One region of the Burkholderia alba genome, then DNA from elsewhere that is predicted to be linked to it. Evidence: riboswitches for the same ligand, from Rfam matches in the RefSeq annotation. Region 1 holds a riboswitch; each other region holds the start of a gene.
The links. Region 1 has a riboswitch for manganese ahead of mntP (manganese efflux pump MntP). Riboswitches for the same ligand answer to the same signal wherever they lie in the genome.

Region 1 (5,402 bases):
TCGCTCGGCAACCTGCTGTCGGGCAGGCTGCATGGACGGCTGGGTGCGATGCAGATGATGGCGGGCGGACTCGTGCTGGCCGCGCTGGCCGTGCCGGCGGTGGCCGGGCTGCTCGATGCGGGCGCGCCCTGGTTCGCGGTCGATGCGGCGATGGCGGCATTCGGCATCGGCACGGCGCTGTCGGTGCCGCCGATGATCGCGACGGTCCTTGAGCAAGTGCCCGCGAACGCGGCCGGGGTGGCATCAGGCCTGCTCAACGCGCTGCGTCAGGCGGGCAGCCTGCTCGGTGTGGCGATGGCAGGAGCAGCGGCAATGCTGACGCTGCGCTGGTCGGTGGCATTGTGGGCGGTGGCCGCGATCGGGTTCGTCACGTATGCGGCGGCGGTGGGCACCGTGCTGGCCGCGATGAGGGCGCGGCGGTCGGCGCCGGGGTGACGTCGGCGTTTCAGCCCGGTTTGTCGAACTCGCCGGCTTCCAGATCCTGCCCGAAGTACGCCAGCCAGTCGCCTTCGTCGCCCCATGCGTAGTCCTTCGATACGCCGGTCGCGCGGCGGGTGAGGGCGATCATGCCCTTCAGGCCGATGACCTCGTCGCCTTTCGGCTCGGTCGTGTCGGTTTGCCGGAGATCGAAATCGTCCGCGGTATACCCGTTGCGGTGCAGGATCGCGAGGTAATCCCCGTGTTCGGAGGGGTCGATCAGGCGCATGGGGGCTCCTTTGGGCGTGAGTGCAGGATGACGTCGCCGGTCGGCGGGCGGGTATCGGCCGCGCAGGGCGGGGGCCGCTCGGCTCGTACCGCGTGAAAGACGCTTGCCGCGCCAGCTAGCGCTTCGGGCCCTTCATGTTTTCGACCTCCATTGCGGCCTGCCATTCCTCGTTCGCCTCGATGGGATCCATCGCGTCGTCGATCGACGACGTCGCCCGTTCTGCCGCCGCCCGCGTTTCGTCGGGCAGGATGTCGGGTTCGTCCGCATCGTCGCCCGGCGGCTGCATCATGTCGCGCAGCATCGCGGTCAGCTCCGGCGTATCCCACGGCAGGCCGCGCTGGGTCCGGACCTTGATGTAGTGCCGGACTTCCGCATCCTGCTCGGCAGTCAGCGGCAAGCCGCGGAAAGTGGATTCGGGGTCGGGCTGAAGCATGGCGCTCTCCTGCGATGCGTGGCCCCAGTGTAGTCCTCTTGCGGACCGCCAGGTATCCCGGCGCGGTGCTCGGCCCGGCGCCCGCCCGCCATTCCTGTCTCGAAAAGGGCGTCACGGCGGCTCCATGTATTACACCAGCCTTTCGACCGTGGTATGCTCGCGGCTGTCTTTGGGGAGTAGCCGGCTTCCATCTGCGTGGAAGCGCCTGCGTCAACATTCTCGGTCGCACAGACCGTGGCGCAGGTAGCCGTTCGGTTGGCAAGACCATCGACACACCACGCGACCGGTCGGGCGCGGCGGTGTGTCGTGGTTTTCAGCCCGACCTTGAGCGCTTACTCTTATGAATCCCGTCGCCACGCTGTTCCTTGCCTTTGCCATGTCCACCGACGCCTTCGCCGCCGCTATCGGCAAAGGCGCCACGCTCCATCGCCCTCGCTGGAGCGAGGCGATCCGGACCGGGCTGATCTTCGGTGTCATCGAAGCGCTGACGCCCCTGATCGGGTGGTTCCTCGGCAAGGCCGCCGCGCAATACGTCTCCGCGTGGGATCACTGGATCGCCTTCACGCTGCTGTTCGTCCTCGGCGCTCGCATGATCGTCAACGGCCTCACCGCGAAGGAAGAGGACGTGGAGAAACCCGCGACGCATTCGTTCTGGCTGCTGGCAATGACCGGCTTCGCCACGAGCATCGATGCGATGGCGGTCGGCGCGGGTCTCGCGTTCGTCGACGTCAACATCTACTCGACGGCCGCGGCGATCGGTCTTGCCACCATGGTGATGGTGACGATCGGCGTGATGCTCGGGCGCGTCATCGGCCGGGTCGTGGGGCGGCGGGCGGAGATCGCCGGCGGTGTAGTGCTGATCGCGATCGGCGGCACCATTCTCGCCGAGCACCTGCAGATTTTCAGCTGATCGACCGTGCTTACGCCGGGATCACGCCGGTTCAGTCGGGCGCTGCGGTCGAAAAGGGATGCGCGGCTGCCCGGGGGGCGGAGTCCGGCAATGCGCCCGGATTGCGCCATCGAGTGCGGCCTCAACCCGGCCGGGCGGTCGTTTCATGACCCTGTCGCAGGCGCAGGCTTGCAATCGCCGCGAGCAGCAGCGCGGCGGCGAGCAGCGCGAGGCCGTTCTTCGCATTGCCCGTCGTCTGTTCGATGGCGCCGACCACGGTCGGCCCGACGAAACCGCCCAGCAGACCGCAGGTGTTGACGAGCCCGAGCCCGCCCGCGAGCGCGCTGCCGCTCAGACGCGACGACGGAAACGTGAAGACGATCGACTGAACGACGAAGAACATCGCCGCCGCGCCGCACAGGCTCAGCAGGCCGAGCGCGGGCGACGCGTATGCGGCGCCCAGCAGCCCGGCCGCCATGACGCTCAGCCCCGCACACAGCAGGCGCCGGCTGCGGCCCGAATCGGTCGCGTAGCGCGGCAGCATCGCCGCGCCGAGCGCGGCCGCGATCCAGGGCGTCGCGCTCAGCAGACCGATCGTGACGGGGGAGAAGCGCCCCGATGCGCCGACGATGCCGGGCAGAAAAAAGATCACCGTATAGATCGTCAATTGATGGCAGAAGTAGACGAAGATCGCGAGCCAGATCTGACGGTCGCGCAGCGCGCGGCCGAATCCCTGCCCCCCGTGTTCCGGTGCGCCCGCATCCTGCTCCCGCGCGAGCCGCTGCTCGAGCGCCCGCGCGGTGTCGGGCGGCAGCCAGCGCGCGTCGCGCGGCCGGTCGGGCAGGCGGGTCCACACGACCGACGCGAGCAGGATCGCGGGGATTCCCTCGACGATGAACAGCCATTGCCAGCCATGCAGGCCGAGCGCGCCGTCCAGTTCCAGCAGCGCTCCCGCGAGCGGCCCGCCGACGATGTTCGCGATGCACACGCCGAGCAGGAAATAGCCGGTGGCGCGGGCCCGCTCCTCGCGGCCGAACCAGTAGGTCAGGTACAACATCACGCCGGGGAACAGGCCGGCTTCCGCCGCGCCGAGCAGCAGGCGCATCGCGTAGAACGAGGTCTCGCCGCGCACGAACGCCATCGCGACCGACAGCGCGCCCCAGGTGACCATGATCCGCGCGATCCAGAACCGCGCGCCGACCCGGTGCATGATCAGGTTGCTCGGAATCTCGAACAGCGCATAGGTGAGGAAGAACAGGCCGGCGCCGAGGCCGTAGGCGGCCGACGAGATGCCGAGATCGATGCCCATCGAATGCTTGGCGAACGCGATGTTAGTGCGGTCGAGAAAACTGATCACGTAGGCGATCACGAGCAGCGGCAGCAGTTTCCGGAACAGCAGCCGGCGCAGGGCGACGGGCGATTCGGCGAGGCCGGGCTGCAGCGCCTCGGCAGGATGGGTTGACATACGGACGACTCCGGTGGGACGAACCGGCGCGCACCGCAAGCACGGCGCGCCGGTTCGGAAAAGGCCGGGCAGACGCCGTGATGCCGGCGGGCGGCAACAGGAAGCCGCCGGGCGCCGGTCGAGCCGGCGCCGCGCGTCTGCGCTTGCGGGGTCCGGGGCCGGGCGGGCCGGGTCGCCCCGTCGCCCGGCGCGGGGTCAGAAGTTCACGGCGTCGCGGCCCTTGAGATCGAGCATCGCGCGGGCTTCCGCCGGCGTGGCGATCTCCAGGGACAGCCCTTCGAGCACCTGGCGCATTTTCACGACCTGCGCGGCGCTCGATTCGGCGAGCGTGCCGGGCGCGATCCACAGCGAATCCTCGAGGCCCACCCGCACGTTGGCGCCTTGCGCCGCGCCGATCGTCGCGAGCGGAATCTGGTTGCGCCCCGCGCCGAGTATCGACCACACGTAGTCGGACCCGAACAGCCGGTCGGCCGTGCGGCGCATGTGCATCAGGTCGTCCGGATGCGCGCCGATTCCGCCCAGCAGGCCGAACACGCTCTGGATAAAGAACGGCGGCTTCGCCAGCCCGCGTTCGACGAAGTGGGCGAGGTTGTAGAGATGCGAGATGTCGTAGCACTCGAACTCGAAGCGCGTGCCGTTCGCGCCGCAGCTCGTGAGGATGTATTCGATATCCGCGAAGGTGTTCTTGAAGACGAGATCGCGGCTGTTCGCGAGGTGCTCGCGCTCCCATCCGTGCTTGAATTCGGTGAAACGTTCGAGCATCGGATAAAGCCCGAAATTCATCGATCCCATGTTGAGCGACGCGACTTCCGGCTGGAAATGATGGGCCGGACGCAACCGCTCGGCCACGGTCATGTGCGGGCTGCCGCCGGAGGTGAGATTGATGACCGCGTCCGTTTGCGCCTTGATTTGCGGCAGGAATTCGGCGAACACGGCCGGGTCCTGCGTCGGCTTGCCGTCCGACGGGTTGCGCGCGTGCAGGTGGATGATCGCCGCGCCCGCCTGGGCGGCGGCAAGCGCCGCGGTTTCGATTTCCCGCGGCGTCACCGGCAGATACGGCGACATCGACGGCGTGTGGATCGCGCCGGTCGGCGCGCAGGTGATGATGACTTGACGAGCTTTTGCCACGATAACGTCCCTCTCCAGGATGGTTCGAACCTGCGGTCAGAGCACTTCCACGTTGCCGCACACGGAGATCGCCTGCCCCGAGATGCCGCTGCCGCCCGGCGAGCACAGGAACAGCGCGGTGGCGGCGATTTCCTCGGGGTCGGTCATGCGGCGCAGCGAGATCTTCTCCAGATACTGCGCCTCCATCGCTTCGTACGACAGGCCGAGCTGTTCGGCACGGGCGGCGATCACCCGCTGCATGCGCGGGCCGCGCACGATGCCGGGCTGGATCGCGTTCACGCGGATGCCGAGCGGGCCGAGTTCGATGGCCAAGCTCTTGACGAGCCCGACGACCGCCCATTTGGTCGACGCGTACGGCGTGCGATACGCGTAGCCGAGCCGGCCCGCGACCGACGACAGCGCGATGATCGCGCCGCCGTGCGGCGCCCGCCGCAGCAACGGCACCGCGCGGCGGGCGAAATAGAACTGCGCGTTCAGGTTGATCGCGACGGTCTGCTCCCAGGCGGCTTCGTCGAGTTCGTCTACGCCGCCGGTCGGGCCGGCGATGCCCGCGTTGTTGACCAGCACGTCGAGGCCGCCGAGCCGATGTTCGACGTCGGCGAAGACCCGGGCGACGGCATCGCGATCGGCGACGTCGGCGAGCGTGGCGGTGATCGGGCGCGTTGCGTCGTCCGCGGCGAGCGCGGCGAGCGCCGATTCGGATGCGTCGCAGACGTGCACGCGCGCGCCGCATTCGACGAAGGCCCGGGCGACGGCGAGCCCGATGCCCGAGGCGCCGCCC
Region 2 (5,402 bases), on a different contig from region 1:
ACGACGCGGTGGTGGTGCGCGGTGAGCGGCCGCTTGCCGAGCAGTTGCGGGAAGTCGCGCCCGAGGGGCTGGATGTCGTCATCGATACCGTGGGGGGCGAGCAGTTGCAGATCGCGATCGGTGCCGCGCGCAACCATGCGCGGGTGCTGGTGCTGGGGGCGTTGTCGGGGCAGCTTGCGGCGAGCGGAAGCGGCAGGGTCGCGCCTGTCGAACTGGATTCGTTTCAGTTGCTGCTGAAGAAGATCACGATACGGGGCTATAGCGCCGATGACGATCCGGATGCGCTGGCGGAGTGGCTGGTGTGTCTGGGCGGGTGGCTGCGCACGGGGGATATTCGTTTTCCCCATGTCGTGATCGACGGGCTCGATGCGGCGTTGGGGGCGATTCAGGGGGTGGCGGAGGGCAGGTATTTCGGGACGGTATTGGTTGGGTTGTGAGGGGTGGGGCTCAGCCGCGTTGCGGCATGTCAGCGGTCGAACGTTGAACGATGATTCGTTAGAATCCGCCTGAGACTTTTCGGGGGGAAGTGTGGACAACGCGACGTTTACATCATTGGCAACTGGACTACTTGTTGTCGTGGGAATCGCCCAAGCTGCCGTGCTTGTGGGGCAACGACGTCAGCAACGACTTGATTGGGTCGAGATCTATCGTCACAGATGGTCCGACATGCAGCAAAGTTTTGCGCAGGTCATTTACCTGGGCCGTGAATATGGGGCGTACTACCAGGTAGCGGACCTCGACTTTATCGAGAGGCTCAATGCGGCCACCGCCAAAGCCACGCTTAACGCGCCTACGATATGGGCACGGGCTTCCGCGCGAGATGTCTGCGGTATTTTGAGTGATGTCTGCCAGAGAATGATGCAGGGCAGATTGCATGTTCAAGAGGTCTATCCGATCTTCGGTACCGAGTTGCTTCGCCACAGTGCTGCCCTGCGCGCACTACTCGACGGTTCTTATCTGCCGATTTACGGGAAGTCCGGGCCTAGCGATGCGGATCGCCGGCACGATAATATTCGGCGCGAAGTACAAACCTGGCTCGTGTGTCACGACGGAATACGTCGTAGGTGTCTGATCCTGATCGATTTGCTCTGGGCCGAGGCCGCGCGCCTGGAAGATTTGCCGCCGGAAGATCTGATGCGAGCGGCCGAAGCAAAGAAATTAACGGGTGAGCGCAATCGTACGCGCCTGTTGAACGAGGTGCTTCGTTTAAACGGACGATCGGCAATATTTCGCGGCATGCGGTTGGCGAGGTTTCTGCGACATGCAGAATATCGAACGTCCGCTCGCGGTATCGGCCTCGATCCGGAGAGACTGAAGCGACTCGATTCGGAGTGGACTACACGGTATTTGGGCACGTAGCGTTGGGACGAAAGGCCCATGGCGTCGCTATTGAGGGTTTGAGCGACCGGGTCGTGGTTCGACTTTGGTTGAGCCGTCATCCGGGGCGGCGGCGAAGCGGACTGCCGCGGAACCTTGAAGGCGGTCATTGGCTCGATCCATGGTGAACGATCGCTTCGGGTTGGAAGCCGTCGCCTGCGTACGGTGGTAACCGGCCATCAACGGACGTTCGACAGGGTGCCGCAGATCGTCGAAAATCAGGCGGGCAGTCACACGGATAGATACCCTAACCATTTCGCGTTGCGCGCTAGGCAACGTAGTTGGTTGAAACTGGGCTTATTGCAAATGACACGATTGACGATACGTTTGAACATGCTGGCTCGGTTGTTCGTCCCAATCGCTCTTGTGGGATGCACCGCGCCGTCGCCACCCGATCCGACGGTCAATTTCATCGGAGCTGCTAGTACTGCCAGTAACGGGATCGCTTGTCACTTCCGCGCGCCGATCTATCCAGCCAGTGAGATGCAGTATCTGCATCAAGGCACGGTGTATGTGCAGTACACGGTGAGTAAATCCGGGCAGATAACAGACGTCTTCGTTTGGAAAACCAGCGGCTATCCACTCTTCGATGCGTCAGCAGTCGAAGCGATTCAGAAATCGGAGTGCGTAGTACCAGCAACGGCGAACGCGGACCGTTACCGGTTGCGTGTGCCAGTCAGTTTCTCGCCAAGCAATTCCTTATCGGACGGGGTTCCGCCGTGTCCAAACTCCGCGTCGAGCGCTGGCTCATCTGGCAATTCGATTGTGCGCATTGAGTGCCAGTGATTGTGAGTGCAGTTGTATATATGACGGGATACCGCCGTTAGTGCGTTCGACCCTACACCAGCTACGCACCGAAAGCCGGATAGTTTGAACGGCCGCATTCGCGAAAATCGAGCGCCAGTTCAGTGTCGTGTACGGAAGTTCGAGGCCGACGTGCGTCACGGTGTCCGCCGACCCGCTTCGATTTCCGGATTCGGCCAACAAGAGACGCTCGATCGAGCCAGCTAGTGCATGAACATTACGCTATCCTCCGATATAGTTGGACCCCCAGCAGCCATCCACCTCGAAGGACACCAATGATCGACCACGTCTACATCTCAGTCACCGACATCGACAAGGCGATGACGTTCTATTCGGAAGCCTTGAAGCCGCTGGGCTGGAAGGTGTTCGGCAACTACGACTCCGCCTCGGGCCCGGATGGCATCCCGGATCTTTATGGCATCGGCGACGATGTTTACGGTAGCGGAAAGGGTGTTGGATCGAGCATCTGGCTACGTCAACGCAAGCACGGCGAGACTGGCCTTTACCTCGGGATCGTCTGCGACACGACTGAACTGGTTGACGCCGCCTACGCAGCAGCAATCAAAGCCGGCGGCATCGATGAGGGGAAGCCAGCAGATCGTACCTACTTCGCCCCCGGATACTACGCCGCCAATGTTGCCGACCTGGATGGCAACCGTCTTGAGTTTGTACATAAGGCGTGGAACCCCAAGCGAAACTGATAGCAATTCATCAGATACGAGGAGGCCGGGGCTGCCAATACCCGCATCCGGCGATCCTTTACCGAATGTGCTGTGCGACTGACCGCAACGGGTCGGGAACGGAAGTTCGAGGCCGACGTGCGTCACGGTGTCCGCCGACCCGCTTCGATTTCCGGATTCGGCCAAGAGGCGACGCTCAAGGCGGCGAAGCGACTGGCAGCTTTATGGCGCACCTCGGCCTTCCGGGGGCATCAGAACATCGGGTGAGCATCCGGATAGAGCGCCGTTCTGAGCGCGAAGCCACCTAGCACCACGAATATGATCGCCGCGACGATATGCACCGCCTTTGTCGGCAAGCGGTCAGCGAACTTGTGCCCGAGATAGATGACGGGGACATTCGCGAGCATCATGCCCAACGTCGTACCGGCAACGACTCCAAAAAACTCGTGAAAGCGCGCGGCCAGCGCAACCGTCACCACCTGTGTCTTGTCGCTCATTTCGGCAAGGAAGAACGTCACCACTGTCGTGCCGAACACGTCCATATGTCTCTTCGTGACGGCATCTGTCTCGTCTAGCTTGTCTGGAATCAGAATCCAGATGGCCATCAGTGCGAATGACGCGACAACGGCCCAGTTCATGACATGGGGATTGATGACGTTCGCGAGCCACGCGCCCAGCGCGCCGGAAAACCCGTGATTGACCAGCGTTGCGACGAAAACGCCGAGCACGATCGGAATGGGCTTGCGATAACGGGCCGCGAGAACGAGTGAGAGCAGCTGGGAATTTCGGCAAGGGCGACCACTCTGGTCGAGGCAAGGAAGGATTCCATGGGGCTTGTTATTACCGGGCCGCGCAGTCAACACGCGATGACACGCACCCCTGCGACCCGGTCCGGTAGGGATACACGTCATCGGTCTTGCCAGGCTTGCGCTGCACACGCCATGTCGCGGTCAGGCTGACAAGTATGTTGACGTATGCCCCCGGACATCGTGTCCGGAGCGGCTACTCCCCGAAGAGGGCCGCGATTATAAAGGTGTGCCACCTAAAGGGGAAAGTGCATTTTAGCATACCCCCCTACCCTATAGATGCTACACTGCGCCCGCAACGGGAGAACGGACATGAGCCATACGATTCGCGAAAAACAGAAGCTGCTCAACCGCATTCGCAGGATAAAGGGGCAGGTTGAAGCCATTGAGCGTGCGCTTGAGGAAGAGCGCGGCTGCATGGAAGTGCTGCAGCAGGTCACCAGTTGTCGGGGTGCGATGAACGGGCTGCTCGCCGTCGTGCTGGAGGACCACATCCGCACCCATCTGGTTGACGCCGAGCCGGACGACGAACATGGCAGCGGCACCGAACAGTTAATCGAGGTAGTCCACAGCTACTTCAAGTGAGAAAAGCATGAGCAAGTTTGAAGACGCCGCCTTGGGGGCGGGGCACGACCACATCTTCCTGGGCGCCGCCCACGAGGAAAACGAGCGCAGGACCTGGATGGTCATTGCGCTGTGCAGTGCCATGATGGTGGCCGAGATTGTCGGCGGCAGCCTCTTTGGTTCGCTGGCACTGGTCGCCGACGGGCTGCACATGTCGACGCACGCGGGTGCGATGCTGATTGCGGCCCTCGCGTACACCTACGCGCGCAGGCATGCGACCGATCCCCGTTTTGTCTTCGGCACCGGCAAGCTGGGGGATCTCGCGGGCTTCACCAGCGCGATCGTGCTCGCGATGATTGCGCTGCTGATCGCGTATGAAGCCGTCTCACGCTTTTTCTCGCCCGTACCGATCCACTTCGGTCAGGCAATCCCTATCGCCGTTCTGGGCCTGCTGGTCAACCTCGCCAGCGTCTGGCTGCTGAGCGGCGACCACCATGGCCATAGCCATGGACATAGCCACAGGCATGACCATCACGACGACCATGCACATGAGGACGAGGTGCAGCACATCTTCGGCAGCGCCGGTGTCTTTGCCGTGTCGATCTTCGAGGATGGCGTGCCGCCCGTGTTTCGCATTGCTCCGCAAACCGCGGCTTCGACGCTCCCGGCCGATGCAGTTTCCGTCACGACGATTCGCCCCGACGGCACGCGCCAGACCTTCGCGTTCGCTGACCGCGGCGGCTATCTGGAGTCGAAAGAAGACATTCCGGAGCCGCATGCATTCGAGGCCGTTGTCCGTCTGCCAGACGGCGAGCATCGCCTCGCATTTGAAGAACACGAGCACGATCACGACGACGCCCACGCCGCCGCAAACCGCGACCACAACATCCGATCGGCTTACATTCACGTCATTGCGGACGCGGCCGTTTCGGTGCTGGCGATTATTGGCCTCCTGCTCGCCCGCGCATTCGGCTGGCTCTGGATGGACCCTCTCGCGGGCGTGATCGGCGCAATGGTGATTGCGAACTGGTCGTGGGGCTTGATGCGCGATACGGGTGGCATTCTGCTCGACGTGAACCTGGACCGGAAAATAGCCGAGAACGTACGCTACGTCATCGAGGACAACGGCGACACGGTGCTTGACCTTCATGTATGGCGCGTCGGCCCGGGT
Region 3 (5,402 bases), on a different contig from region 1:
CCGGAGCTGATCTTCAAGCTCGCGCAGCGCAACGGCGTGAAGCTCGCCTACGATTCGATCGACGCGCTGCGCGCGGCCTACGCGTTCACCGATCTGCAATCGTTCCTCGACATCTATTACGCGGGCGCGAGCGTGCTGCTCACCGAGCAGGATTTCCACGACATGACGGCGGCCTATGTCGAGCGCGCACTGGCCGACAACGTCACGCATACCGAACTGTTCTTCGATCCGCAGACGCACACCGAGCGCGGCGTGCCGATCGCCACCGTGGTGGCCGGCATCGAGCGCGCGCTCGCCGACGCGCAAACGCGCGGGCTGTCGAGCAAGCTGATCCTGTGTTTCCTGCGCCATCTATCCGAGGAAGACGCGCTCGCCACCCTGGACGAAGCGCTGCCCCTGTTCGAGCAATACCGGCATCGTCTCGTCGGCGTGGGCCTCGACTCGTCGGAGCGCGGCAATCCGCCGTCGAAATTCGAGCGCGTGTTCGCGAAGGCGCGCGCGCTCGGCCTGAAGCGGGTCGCACATGCCGGCGAGGAAGGTCCCCCCGCTTACGTCTACGAGGCACTCGACCTGCTGAAGGTGGATCGGGTCGATCACGGCGTGCGCAGCATCGAGGATGCCGCGCTGGTCGCGCGTCTGGCCGACGCGCGGATCGCGCTGACCGTGTGCCCGCTGTCGAACCTGAAGCTGTGCGTGTTCGACGATATGGCGAAGCACACGCTGAAAGCGCTGCTCGAGCGCGGCGTCGCCGTGACGATCAACTCGGACGATCCCGCCTACTTCGGCGGTTACGTCAATGAAAACTACTTCGCGACGGTCGACGCGCTGCAACTGAACGACGCCGAGGTCTACACCGTCATCCGGAACGGCTTCGACGCGTCGTTCGTGACGCCGGACGAACGGGCGGCGCTGATCGCGAAGCTCGATTCCTACTGGCATGCCGCTTGAATCGCGTGGAGACCCGCAAGCCGCACCCGAGTGCGCATCACCATCCCCACACCAGCACAGATTGAGGAGAGCTTTACCGATGGACATGTCTAACGGCGCCGCCGCGCCAGCCTCCGGCTCCGCGCTCGAGCGCTATTTCGGCGTCCGCGCGGCCGGCTCGCGATTGCGCACCGAGGTCGTCGCCGGCATCACGACGTTCCTCACGGCGATGTACATCATCGTCGTCAATCCGGGCATCCTGTCGCAGGCCGGCGTACCGTTCTCGGCAGCGCTCACCGCCACGGTGATCGTCAGCTTCCTCGGCAGCTGCGCGATGGGCCTGTTCGCGCGCAACCCCGTGCTCGTCGCGCCCGGCATGGGAATGAACGCGCTCTTCGCGTTCGTGATGGTGCACGGCGGCAAGATGCCCTGGCAGACCGCGCTCGGCTGCGTGTTCTGGGCCGGCGTGATTTTCGCGGTGCTGGCCGCGTTCAACGCGCGCAAGCTCGTCGTCGATGCGATCCCGCCCAACCTGCGGCACGCGGTATCGTGCGGCATCGGTCTGTTCATCAGCCTGATCGGGCTCGTCAACGCGAAATTCATCGTCGGCGATCCGGTCACGATCGTCCATTCGACGTCGCTGAACCCGGTGATCGTCACGTTCCTGATCGGCCTCGCGGTGACGACCGTGCTGGTCGTGCGCCGCGTGACGGGCGCGCTGATGATCGGCATCGTCGCGACGACGCTGCTCGCGATTCCGATCGGCCGCCTCTGGGGCGACGGCACCGCCTACTGGCCGGCCGCGATCGCGACCACGACGCTCGTCAACTGGAGCGGCCTGTTCGCCGCGCCCGACTTCTCCGGCATCGGCCAGCTCGACCTGCTCGGCGCGCTAAAAGTGATTTACTGGCCGTTCATCTTCGTGATGCTGTTCACCGCGTTCTTCGATGCGCTGTCGACCTTCATGGCGATTTCCGATGCCGGCAACCTGCTCGACAAGGACGGCAATCCGCGCAACATCCGCCAGTCGATGATGGTCGACGCGTTCTCGGCGCTGGTGTCGGCGCCGCTCGGCACGAGCCCGGCGAACGCCTACATCGAGTCCGCCGCCGGGATCTCGGCGGGGGGCCGCACCGGTCTCGTCGCGGTCGTCGCGGGGCTCTGCTTCCTGCCGTTCCTGTTCCTGTCGCCGCTGCTGTCGCTGGTGCCCGCGATCGCGACGGCGCCCGCGCTGGTCCTGGTCGGCGTGTTCATGATGGATTCGATCACGAAGATCGAGTGGCATCGCTTCGACGAGGCGATTCCCGCGTTCATCGCGATGATCCTGATTCCGCTGACCTATTCGATCACCGACGGCATCGCCTACGGTTTTCTCGCGTTCGTCGTGCTGAAGCTGTTCACCGGCCGCCGGCGCGACATCAAGCCGGCGATGTGGGTGGTCGCCGCGCTGTCCGCGCTGCTGCTCGCCCAGCTCTGATCCCCCGCTCTCACGCTCACCACGCAGGATTTCCATCATGACTCAATCCGCTTTCCGCGCCCGCCTGCTGACCTTCAGCGGCGACCCCGCGCAATCCGCCGACGCGGCCGTGTTCGAGGAGGACGGGCTGCTGATCGTCGAGGACGGCCGGGTCGTCGCGGCGGGCGCGTACGCGGCGCTGGCCGGCCGGCTCGCGCCGGACGCCGCGCTGACCGAGCTGCGCGACAAGCTGATCGTGCCGGGCTTCATCGACACGCACATCCACTATCCGCAGACCGACATGATCGCGTCGCCCGCGCCCGGCCTGCTGCCGTGGCTCGACAAGTACACGTTCCCGACCGAGCGGCAGTTCGACGACCCCGCGCATGCGCACGACGTCGCCGAGTTCTTCGTCGACGAGCTGCTGGCCTGCGGCACGACGACGGCGCTCGTCTACTGCACCGTCCACAAGCCGTCGGCCGACGCGCTCTTCGCCGCGAGCGACGCGCGCAACCTGCGGATGATCGCGGGCAAGGTGCTGATGGACCGCAACTGCCCCGAGTTCCTGCGCGACACCGCGCAATCGGGCTACGACGACAGCGCCGCGCTGATCGACCGCTGGCATGGCCACGGCCGGCAGATGTACGCGCTGACGCCGCGCTTCGCGCCGACCTCGACGGAAGCCCAGCTCGAAGCCTGCGGCGAGCTGGCGCGCAAGCATCCGGATGTCTTCCTGCAGAGCCACGTCGCGGAAAACACCGACGAGGTGAAATGGGCGGCGGCGCTGTTCCCGGGCCATCGCAGCTATCTCGACATCTACGATCACTACGGGATGCTCAGGCGCCGCGCGGTGTACGGCCACTGCATCTATCTCGACGACGAGGATCGGCGCCGGATGGCGCAGACGGGCACGACGGTCGCGCATTGCCCGACGTCGAACTTCTTCCTCGGCAGCGGCCTGTTCGATTTCGACAAGGCGGGCGAATACGGCGTGCCGGTCACGCTCGCGACCGATGTCGGCGGCGGCACGTCGTTCTCGATGCTGCAGACGATGAACGAAGCGCACAAGGTCGCCCGGCTGTCCGGTCATCACCTGACGGCGACCCGGATGTTCTGGCTCGCGACGGCGGGCGCGGCGCAGGCGCTCGACCTCGGCGACCTCGTCGGCACGCTCGCGCCGCGCTCGGAAGCCGACTTCGTCGTGCTCGATCCGGCCGCGACGCCGCTGCTCGCGCGCCGCACCGCGCATGCCGAATCGCTGGAGGCGCTGCTGTTCGCGCTCGCGCTGCTCGGCGACGACCGCGCGGTGTATCGCACCTATGCGGCAGGCCGCTGCGCCCACCAGCGCGATACCGCGCGCGGCGCGCATCGCCAGGCGCAGGCAAGCGCCGTGCCCGCCTGAACGACGGGATCGCTGCGCGGGGGCCGGGGCGGCGCCGCTGCGTTGCCCCCTTCCGTTCCCCCGCGCCCTCGACGGCGCCCCGCTCCGGGGCGCCGTTTCTACATCGACAGTCCCGCTTTCCAGCGCTAAAAATCGCGTGTTAGAATCCGCTCCTCATTGGGGAGTAGCCGCTTCGCTCGATCGGCGCCAGTACGGCGCACCGCATCGATGACGGGGGCGTCCGTCAACAGACTTGGCCATCGCGGCCATGGCGGACGCAGCAAACATAGTTGGCCTGGCGAGACCGATGATTCACTGCGCGCCGCAAATGGGCCCGGCGCGCGGCGGATCGTCGCTCGCATGCAACCAGGCCCGAGGATATTCTCCCCCGTGAATCAAGCCTTCCTGATCTCCACCGGCGCCGTCGCGCTTGCCGAAATCGGCGACAAAACCCAACTGCTTTCCCTGGTGCTCGCGGCCCGCTACCGCAAGCCGATTCCGATCATCCTCGGCGTGCTAGCCGCGACCCTGATCAATCACGCGTGCGCGGGCGCGCTCGGCGAATGGCTCGGCGCGTACGTCACGCCGTCGGTGATGCGCTGGGCGCTCGCCGCGTCGTTCATCGGGATGGGTCTGTGGATTCTCGTGCCGGACAAGCTCGACGCCGACGAAGCCAACGCGAACCGCTCGAAGCTCGGCGTGTTCGGCGCGACCTTCGTCGCGTTCTTCCTCGCGGAAATGGGCGACAAGACGCAGCTCGCCACCGTCGCGCTGGCCGCGCGCTTCCAGGATTACGTCGGAGTGGTCGCGGGCACGACCTTCGGGATGATGCTCGCGAACGTGCCGGCGATCGTGCTGGGCGACCGCTTCGCGCACCGGCTGCCGACGCGCGTCGTGCATGGCATCGCCGCCGTGATGTTCGTCGTGCTGGGCGCGCTCGCGCTGTTCGGGGTAGGGGTCTGATCGTGAACCCGGCCGCGACGCGGCCGGGCAGGCGCCCGCGGCAACGCGGGCGGTAGCCGGGCGGCCGGCGCCCGGCTTACAGCGGCATTACTTCGGCGCGGCGCCGGAAGCCGGCGCGGCCGGCACCGCCCGCTCGTTGGCGCCCGGCGCCGCCTGCACGCCGCCTTTGTCGACCGGCAGCCGCACCGAATGCACGATGCCGTTGCCGAGCGGGAAATCGGCGAGCGCGGCGCGCACGAGATACGGCATTGCCCGCAGCAGCGACGACCCTTCGCCCGAGTTGCGGGCCGACACGTTATAGACCTCCTTGCCCGTCGCGCGATCGGTGATCCGGATGTCGAGCGTGCGGTCGAAGATCTGGTAGGTCTGGTTCACGTAGGCCGGCGGATACGGCCCCCACGGGCCGAACGGTCCCCACGGGCCGCCGCGCCAGTACGGACCCGGCGCGAACCACGGATCGTAATAGACCGGCTGCGGCACCGTCACGCGGTCGCCCTTGATGCCGTAGGTCAGCCCGACCAGGTAGCGGGCTTCCTTGTCCGGCACGCGCCTGAACGCGTACATCGACAGTTCGTTCGCGACGATCTGCTCGTAGGTGGCCTGCTCGAGGCTGTTCTGCTGGTCGGCGGCGCGGGCGAACGCGTAGGTGCGGGTGGCATCGCTGCCGCTCCAGTC

Region 2: it holds a riboswitch for manganese, as region 1 does, so the genes downstream of both, RZR99_RS19270 (TMEM165/GDT1 family protein) here and mntP (manganese efflux pump MntP) in region 1, are expected to answer to the same signal.
Region 3: it holds a riboswitch for manganese, as region 1 does, so the genes downstream of both, RZR99_RS04225 (TMEM165/GDT1 family protein) here and mntP (manganese efflux pump MntP) in region 1, are expected to answer to the same signal.

Annotation. Positions count from the first base shown of each region.
Region 1 covers NZ_JAWJWL010000010.1:220,888-226,289, reverse strand. The annotation lists gene RZR99_RS14135 (MFS transporter) at 1-435, shown strand, start outside; gene RZR99_RS14130 (transcriptional regulator) at 446-706, opposite strand; gene RZR99_RS14125 (hypothetical protein) at 822-1,139, opposite strand; yybP-ykoY riboswitch at 1,299-1,473, shown strand; gene mntP (manganese efflux pump MntP) at 1,480-2,049, shown strand; gene RZR99_RS14115 (MFS transporter) at 2,171-3,493, opposite strand; gene RZR99_RS14110 (BKACE family enzyme) at 3,689-4,621, opposite strand; gene RZR99_RS14105 (SDR family oxidoreductase) at 4,658-5,402, opposite strand, start outside.
Region 2 covers NZ_JAWJWL010000016.1:112,386-117,787, forward strand. The annotation lists gene RZR99_RS19255 (MDR family NADP-dependent oxidoreductase) at 1-437, shown strand, start outside; gene RZR99_RS19260 (hypothetical protein) at 529-1,359, shown strand; gene RZR99_RS33345 (energy transducer TonB) at 1,711-2,163, shown strand; gene RZR99_RS19265 (VOC family protein) at 2,457-2,882, shown strand; partial or broken gene RZR99_RS19270 (TMEM165/GDT1 family protein) at 3,113-3,690, opposite strand; yybP-ykoY riboswitch at 3,704-3,879, opposite strand; gene RZR99_RS19275 (metal/formaldehyde-sensitive transcriptional repressor) at 3,980-4,252, shown strand; gene dmeF (CDF family Co(II)/Ni(II) efflux transporter DmeF) at 4,260-5,402, shown strand, end outside.
Region 3 covers NZ_JAWJWL010000003.1:174,481-179,882, reverse strand. The annotation lists gene RZR99_RS04240 (adenosine deaminase) at 1-948, shown strand, start outside; gene RZR99_RS04235 (NCS2 family permease) at 1,028-2,404, shown strand; gene guaD (guanine deaminase) at 2,442-3,785, shown strand; yybP-ykoY riboswitch at 3,932-4,061, shown strand; gene RZR99_RS04225 (TMEM165/GDT1 family protein) at 4,155-4,727, shown strand; gene RZR99_RS04220 (DUF4136 domain-containing protein) at 4,815-5,402, opposite strand, start outside.